Linked DNA regions of Occultella kanbiaonis. The main gene of each other region encodes a partner of the protein of the gene in region 2 in a complex. Links are inferred from orthologs where the notes say so. Each region holds a gene or a part of one and is shown on either strand. Other genes may lie near its edges.

Evidence for each region. The genes of interacting proteins can lie anywhere in the genome.
Region 1: the proteins of mfd (region 2) and uvrA are in contact, whole or in part, in a crystal structure (PDB 4DFC), measured with the Escherichia coli proteins. The link is inferred for Occultella kanbiaonis from one-to-one orthologs.

Annotation. Positions count from the first base shown.
Region 1 is NZ_CP046175.1:2,444,865-2,448,406, reverse strand. The notes cover bases 67-3,542. They hold uvrA (excinuclease ABC subunit UvrA), read right to left. Parts: upstream 3,213-3,542; coding sequence 267-3,212; downstream 67-266. Other genes in these bases: GKS42_RS11290 (glycoside hydrolase family 15 protein), read left to right, coding at 3,319-3,542; GKS42_RS11300 (NADPH-dependent FMN reductase), read left to right, coding at 67-111. Also shown: more of GKS42_RS11300, read left to right, coding at 1-66. UniProt on the Escherichia coli protein: The UvrABC repair system catalyzes the recognition and processing of DNA lesions. UvrA is an ATPase and a DNA-binding protein. A damage recognition complex composed of 2 UvrA and 2 UvrB subunits scans DNA for abnormalities.
Region 2 is NZ_CP046175.1:4,306,175-4,310,488, reverse strand. What follows is about bases 49-4,296. They hold mfd (transcription-repair coupling factor), read left to right. Parts: upstream 49-385; coding sequence 386-4,096; downstream 4,097-4,296. Other genes in these bases: GKS42_RS19825 (LCP family protein), read right to left, coding at 49-208. Outside these bases: more of GKS42_RS19825, read right to left, coding at 1-48. UniProt on the Escherichia coli protein: Couples transcription and DNA repair by recognizing RNA polymerase (RNAP) stalled at DNA lesions. Mediates ATP-dependent release of RNAP and its truncated transcript from the DNA, and recruitment of nucleotide excision repair machinery to the damaged site.

The DNA.
Region 1 (3,542 bases), 1.9 Mb from region 2 along the record:
GGCTTCAGCCCGGCCCCGTCCCGGGCCGCTGCCCTGGAGCGGCTGTTCGGCCAGCTCGAGCTGTGGAGCGACGCCCTGGCACCCGTGCGATCGGTGGCCGCCGTCGCATGAAGTTCATCCTCCTGCCCCACCTCTCCGACGAGCGGCACACCGCGGCCGACGGCGTGTGGCTCGGCGCCGACTCCCGGTTGGGTTCGCTCGCGACCGCGACCGTGGGCGGCTGAGGCCGGCCCGCCACACCCCGGGCCGAGGTGTGGCGGGCCGTCTCAGGCGGTCTTGGCCTTCTGCGCCCGGCGCACCGAGCGAGCCTTCGGCTTGGCGAGGTCGGCCACCTTCGTGATCGGCTTCAGCTCGGCCACCGCGTCGGTGCCGAGGATCTCGGCGAGGAACGTCCCGGTGTGCGATGCGGGCACGGCCGCGACCTGCTCCGGAGTCCCCTGCGCCACGACGGTCCCGCCGCCGTTGCCGCCCTCGGGGCCCATGTCGATGATCCAGTCGGCGTTCTTGATCACGTCGAGGTTGTGCTCGATCACGATGACGGTGTTGCCCTTGTCCACCAGGCCCTGGAGCACGTCCATCAGCTTGCGGATGTCCTCGAAGTGCAAACCGGTGGTGGGCTCGTCGAGCACGTAGACGGTGCGGCCGGTGGACCGCTTCTGCAGCTCCGACGCGAGCTTGACCCGCTGCGCCTCACCGCCGGACAGCGTCGGGGCCGGCTGACCCAGGCGCACGTACCCGAGGCCCACGTCGACGAGGGTGTTCAGGTGGCGGGCGATCGCCGGCACGGCGGCGAAGAACTCGGCGCCCTCCGAGATCGGCATGTCCAGCACCTCGGCGACCGTTCTGCCCTTGAAGTGCACCTCCAGGGTCTCCCGGTTGTACCGGGCGCCGTGGCACACCTCGCAGGGCACGTACACGTCGGGCAGGAAGTTCATCTCGATCTTGAGCGTCCCGTCACCGGAGCAGGCCTCACAGCGGCCGCCCTTGACGTTGAACGAGAATCGGCCGGGGGTGTACCCGCGGACCTTGGCCTCGGTGGTCTCCGCGAACAGCCGGCGCACGTGGTCCCAGACACCCGTGTAGGTGGCCGGGTTCGACCTCGGCGTCCGACCGATCGGGCTCTGGTCCACGTGCACGACCTTGTCCAGCTGGTCCAGACCGGTGACCCGCTTGTGCCGGCCGGGCACGTGCCGGGCGCCGTTCAACTCGTTCGCGAGCACGTTGTAGAGGATGGTGTTGACCAGGGTCGACTTCCCGGACCCGGACACCCCCGTGACGGACACGAAGCACCCGAGCGGGAACGACACGTCGACACCCTGGAGATTGTTCTCCCGGGCGCCCTCGACGGTCATGTACCGACCCTTCTCCGGCCGACGGCGCTTGGCCGGCATCGGGATGGAGCGTCGCCCGGAGAGGTACGCCCCGGTCATCGAGCCCTCGTTGGCGAGCAGCCCGGCGTAGTCACCGGAGTGCACGATGTGCCCACCGAGCTCGCCGGCACCGGGACCGATGTCCACGATCCAGTCGGCCGCGCGGATCGTGTCCTCGTCGTGCTCGACCACGATCAACGTGTTGCCGAGGTCACGCAGCCGGGTCAGCGTCTCGATCAGGCGCCGGTTGTCCCGCTGGTGCAGGCCGATGCTCGGCTCGTCCAGCACGTACAGGACGCCGACCAGACCGGACCCGATCTGCGTGGCCAGCCGGATCCGCTGCGCCTCGCCACCGGAGAGCGTGGCCGCCGGGCGGGACATGGACAGGTAGTCGAGACCGACGTCCAGCAGGAACCCCATCCGGGCGTGGATCTCCTTGAGCACCTGCCCGGCGATCGCGGCCTCCCGCTCGCCGAGCTCGAGGCCGTCCAGGAACGTCTTGGCCTCGTCGATGGGCAGGGCGCACACATCCGCGATCGACTTGCCGCCGATCTTCACGGCGAGCACCTCGGGCTTGAGCCGGGTGCCCTCGCACACCGGGCACGGCACCTCCCGCATGTACTCCTCGTACTTCTCCCGCGACCACTCCGAGTCCGTCTCTGAGTGGCGCCGCTCGAGGAAGGCGATGACCCCCTCGAACCCGGTGGAGTACGAGCGTTCGCGGCCCCACCGGTTCTTGTACTTCACGTGCACCTTGTGGTCCTTGCCGTACAGCACCGCTTCCTTCGCACGCTGCGGCAGGGCCCGCCAGGGGGTGTCGATGGAGAACCCGAAGTCGTCCGCGAGCGCGGCGAGGACCCGGTCGAAGTACTGCGAGGAACTCTGCGCCCACGGGGCGATCGCTCCCCCGGCAAGGCTCAGCTCGTCATCGGAGACGACGAGGTCTGGGTCCACCTCGAGTCGGGTCCCGATCCCGGTGCACTCCGGGCACGCGCCGTAGGGGGCGTTGAACGAGAACGTGCGCGGCTCGATCTCATCGAGCGCGAGCGGGTGTTCGTTGGGGCAGGCGCGCTTCTCCGAGAACCGGCGTTCCCGGCCCGGGTCATCGGCGTCCGCGTCCACGAGGTCGACGATCACGAGGCCCTCGGCCAGCCCGAGCGCCGTCTCGACCGAGTCGGTCAGTCGCTGACGCATGTTCTCGCGCACCACGAGCCGGTCGACGACGACCTCGATGCTGTGCTTGAGCTTCTTCTCCAGCACCGGCGGCTCGCTCAGCTGGACGACCTCGCCGTCCACCCGGGCGCGGCTGAACCCCCGCGACTGCAGGTCCCGGAACAGGTCCGCGTACTCCCCCTTGCGACCGCGGATCACCGGCGCCAGCACCTGGAACCGGGTGCCCTCGGGCATCTCCCGGAGCTGGTCGACGATCTGCTGCGGCGTCTGCGCCGTGACCCGCTCGCCACACACCGGGCAGAACTGGGTGCCCGCACGCGCGAACAGCAGCCGGAGGTAGTCGTAGACCTCCGTGATGGTGCCCACCGTGGACCTGGGGTTCCGGTTCGTCGACTTCTGGTCGATCGAGACCGCGGGCGACAGCCCTTCGATGAAGTCCACGTCCGGCTTGTCCATCTGGCCGAGGAACTGCCGCGCATAGGCGGACAGCGACTCCACGTATCGGCGCTGCCCCTCCGCGAAGATCGTGTCGAAGGCCAGCGAGGACTTCCCCGAGCCGGAGAGCCCGGTGAACACGATCAGCTGATCCCGGGGTAGGTCGATGCTGACGTTCTTGAGGTTGTGCTCGCGTGCGCCGCGGACGAGAAGGGTGTCACTCACGCCCAACATGGTAAGTCGAATCTCGGACATCGTACAACCGTTCGACGGCGTGTCGGCGCCGCCTCGGCGCGCCGTGCGCCTGCGTGGTCCACCGGCAGGGGCAACAATGGCTGGGATGAGCAGCCCAAGCACAGCCGCATCGCGCACGCCGATCGAGGATTACGCCGTCCTCGGCGACTCCCGCACCGCCGCCCTCGTCAGCCGGACCGGCTCCATCGACTGGCTGTGTCTGCCCGCCCTGGACTCGCCGGCGTGCTTCGCGAACCTCCTCGGCACCCCCGAGAACGGCCGGTGGCTCCTCACCGCCCCGGACGCGACCGACGTGCGACGCACCTACGA
Region 2 (4,314 bases):
GGTCGTCGATCCAGTCGATGTTCGCCGCCACCCGGTTCTGGATCACCGCGATGGTGGCGATGAGCCCGCCGAACAGCACGACGACCAGGCCGGCGGCCACGATCAGGGCGACCCGCGTGCGGCTGAGCCGCTTCCGCTTCGGACGCGGTCCGCTCTCGGGCTCGGGACGCGCGTCGGTCTCGCCGTCGACCGGTGGATCTGTGGCCATGTCTGCAACCTCGGATTCTGGCCACAACCGGCCCAGCGCTCAGGATACAAGCGACTTCCCGCGGCGGGCGTACGCTTGAGGGCGCACCTGACCCGGCCCGAGATTCGGTTCGGGCTCGACGTGTGCGGCAAACGGGAGCCAGTTCCTCTCCCGCACCGCCCTGGAAGGAAGCCTCGCGTGCCCAAGAACCTCACCGGAATCCTGCCTGCGCTGCGTGCCGACGACGGCGTGCGCGAGCTCCTGGAGTCGCTGTCCGCCCGCGGCGCGATCGACGTCTCCGCGTCCGTCGGGGTCCGTGCCCCCCTGCTCGCCGAGCTCGCCGGTCGCGGTACTCGGCCGCTGGTCGTGGTCGTGGCGACCGGGCGCGAGGGCGACGAGCTCGCCGCCGCACTGGCCGCCTACCTCGATCCCGCGGACGTGGCCGTGTTCCCGTCCTGGGAGACCCTCCCGCACGAGCGGCTCTCGCCGCGCAGCGACACCGTCGCGCGCCGCATCGCCGTGCTGCGCCGGCTCGCCCATGCGGAGCCACTCGCCCGCGGAGGGGCAGCGCCAACGCCCGACGGCGGAGCCTCCGCCGGCACGGTGCGCACCGGGGCGGGTGGCTCGACCCGCCCGATCCGGGTGCTGATCCTGCCCGTGCGTGCGGCGCTCCAGCCGGTCGTCGCCGGGCTCGGTGACCTGGAGCCGGTGGCGCTGCGCGCGGGCGACACCGCGCCGATGGAGGACGTCGTGGAGCGGCTCGTGGCCGCCGCCTACACCCGGGTGGACATGGTGGAGCGCCGCGGCGAGTTCGCTGTCCGCGGTGGCCTGCTGGACGTGTTCGCGCCCACCGAGGACCACCCGCAGCGGATCGAGTTCTGGGGCGACGACGTCGAGGAGATCCGCTGGTTCTCGGCCGCGGACCAGCGCTCGCTCGAGGTGAGCGAGGACGGCATCTGGGCGCCGCCGACCAGGGAGATCCTGCTCACCGACGCCGTGCGTGCCCGGGCCGCGGATCTCGTCGAGCGGCTGCCCGGGGCGGCCGAGATGCTCGAGAAGCTCAGCCAGGGCATCGCCGTCGACGGCATGGAGTCCCTCGCCCCGGTTCTGGTGGACCGGATGGAGCCGGTGCTGGACCTGGTTCCGGACGATTCCCTGCTGATCATCAACGACCCGGAACGGGTCCGCCGCCGCGCCCACGACCTGGTCGCGACCACGGAGGAGTTCCTCGCCGCCGCGTGGACCTCGGCCGCGGCCGGGGCGCACACCCCGCTCGACCTGTCCGAGGCCAGCTTCGCCACCATCGCCCAGGTGCGCGATGTCGCCGCGCGCCGCGGGCTCGGCTGGTGGACGTTCGGCTCGTTCGCCGGCGACGCGGAGCTCGAGGAGCTCCTCGACGAAGATGACGAGCTCGACGCCCGCACCGTCACGGTCGCCTCGCGGGACGTGGAGGGCTACCGCGGCGAGACCGAACGGGCCGTCGCGGACCTGCGCAACCTCACCGGCGCCGCCTGGCGCCTGGTGCTCGTCACCGAAGGTGCCGGGCCGGCCCGCCGCATGGTGGAGCAGCTCCTCGATGGCGACGTGCCCGCCCGGCTCGTCTCCGCCGTCGAACCGGCGCAGGGCGACGCCCGCCCGGGCGAGGCCCCCGAGCTGCCGCCGACCGGTGTCGTGCTCGTGACCACCGCGAGCGTGGGCCGCGGCTTCGTCTCGGAACCGCTCAAGCTGGCCGTGTTCACCGAGGCGGACCTCACCGGCCGGGCCGGCACGTCCACCCGGGACATGCGCCGGATGCCGTCGAAGCGACGCAATGTCGTCGACCCGCTCGCGCTGCGCCCCGGCGACTACGTGGTGCACGAGCAGCACGGTGTCGGGAAGTTCGTGGAACTGGTGCAGCGGACCATCGGGACCGGGCGCACGGCCGCCACCCGCGAGTACCTGGTGATCGAGTACGCGGCCTCCAAGCGCGGTCAGCCGGGGGACCGGCTCTACGTGCCCAGCGACGCCCTCGACCAGGTGACCAAGTACACCGGTGGGGAGTCGCCGTCGGTGAACAAGATGGGCGGCTCGGACTGGGCCAAGACGAAGGGCCGCGCCCGGAAGGCGATCAAGGAGATCGCCGGCGAGCTGATCCGGCTGTACTCGGCCCGGATGGCCACGAAGGGGCACGCGTTCGCGCCGGACACCCCGTGGCAGCGTGAGCTGGAGGACGCGTTCGCGTTCGTTGAGACCCCGGACCAGGTGGTCACCATCGACGAGGTCAAGGCGGACATGGAGAAGGCGGTCCCGATGGACCGGCTGATCAGCGGCGACGTCGGCTACGGCAAGACCGAGATCGCCGTGCGGGCCGCGTTCAAGGCGGTCCAGGACGGCAAGCAGGTGGCGGTGCTGGTCCCCACGACGTTGCTCGTGCAGCAGCACTTCGACACGTTCTCCGAGCGGTACGCCGGGTTCCCCGTGGTGGTCAAGGGCCTGTCCCGGTTCCAGAGCGACGCCGAGGCGAGGGCCATCAAGGAGGGCATCAGCGACGGCACGGTCGACGTGGTCATCGGCACGCACCGGCTGCTCACCGGCGAGGTGCGCTTCAAGGACCTCGGCCTGGTGGTCGTGGACGAGGAGCAGCGCTTCGGGGTGGAGCACAAGGAGACCCTCAAGCAGATGCGCACGAACGTGGACGTGCTCGCGATGAGCGCCACCCCGATCCCGCGGACCCTGGAGATGGCCGTCACCGGGATCCGGGAGATGTCCACCCTGGCCACCCCGCCGGAGGAGCGGCACCCGGTGCTCACGTTCGTGGGCGCCTACGCGGAGAAGCAGATCGCCGCCGCGATCCGGCGCGAGCTGCTGCGCGAGGGGCAGGTCTTCTACGTGCACAACCGGGTCGAGTCGATCGACCGGACCGCCTCGAAACTCGCCGAGCTCGTGCCCGACGCGAGGATCGCCGTCGCCCACGGGAAGATGGGCGAGCACCAGCTCGAGCAGGTCATCATGGACTTCTGGGAGAAGAGGTTCGACGTCCTCGTCTGCACCACGATCGTGGAGACCGGCCTGGACATCTCGAACGCGAACACCCTGATCGTCGAGCGTTCGGACGTGCTCGGGCTGTCCCAGCTGCACCAGCTCCGGGGCCGGGTGGGCCGTGGGCGCGAGCGCGCCTACGCCTACTTCCTGTACCCGCCGGAACGCCCGCTCACCGAGACCGCGCACGACCGGCTGCAGACCATCGCCGCGCACACCGACCTCGGCTCGGGCACCGCCATCGCCATGAAGGACCTGGAGATCCGCGGAGCCGGGAACCTGCTCGGCGGGGAGCAGTCCGGGCACATCGCAGGCGTCGGCTTCGACCTGTACGTGCGGATGGTCTCCGAGGCGGTCGCGAACTTCCGCGGCGAGGTGCCCGAGGAGCTGCCCGAGCTGAAGGTGGAGCTGCCGATCGACGCGCACCTGCCGCATACCTACATCGCGCACGAACGGCTCCGGCTGGAGGCGTACACGAAGATCGCGAAGGCCGGTGACCAGGCGGCGATCGATGCGGTCCGGGAGGAACTCGTGGACCGGTACGGCCCGGTGCCGGAGCCGGTCGAGCGGTTGTTCGCCGTCGCCGGGCTGCGGGTCAAGGCCCGTGCCGCCGGGCTCGCGGACATGACCGCGCAGGGCAAGTACATCCGGTTCGCGCCGGTCGACCTGGCCGAGTCCGCGGGGATGCGGCTGAAGCGGCTCTACCCCGGGACCATCCTCAAGCCGGCCGTGCGCACCGCCCTGGTGCCGGCCCCGACGACGTCGCGCGTCGGCGGGGCCTCACTGCGGGACGAGCAGCTGATCACCTGGGTCGGTGACCTGATCGACGCCGTGCTGGCCCCGGGTGCGACGGTCGCCGCCGCGGCGAAGGTGGCTGCTTCCTCGTCATAGCGCCACCACGAGGACAGGCGCCCCGCCGTGAGGAAGTACCTCCCGCCGTCGAGCAGAACCTGCCGCCTGAGGAAGGAATGTAGATCGTCCTTCCTCAGGCCGCGGGTACTGCGTGAGCGACCCGATCGCCCAGTTCGGCGTGGGTGACGCTGGCCGGGATGATAGGGACCAGTTCGAGGTCGTTGTCGGTCCGTCCGATCGGTGACGGCCACGTCTCG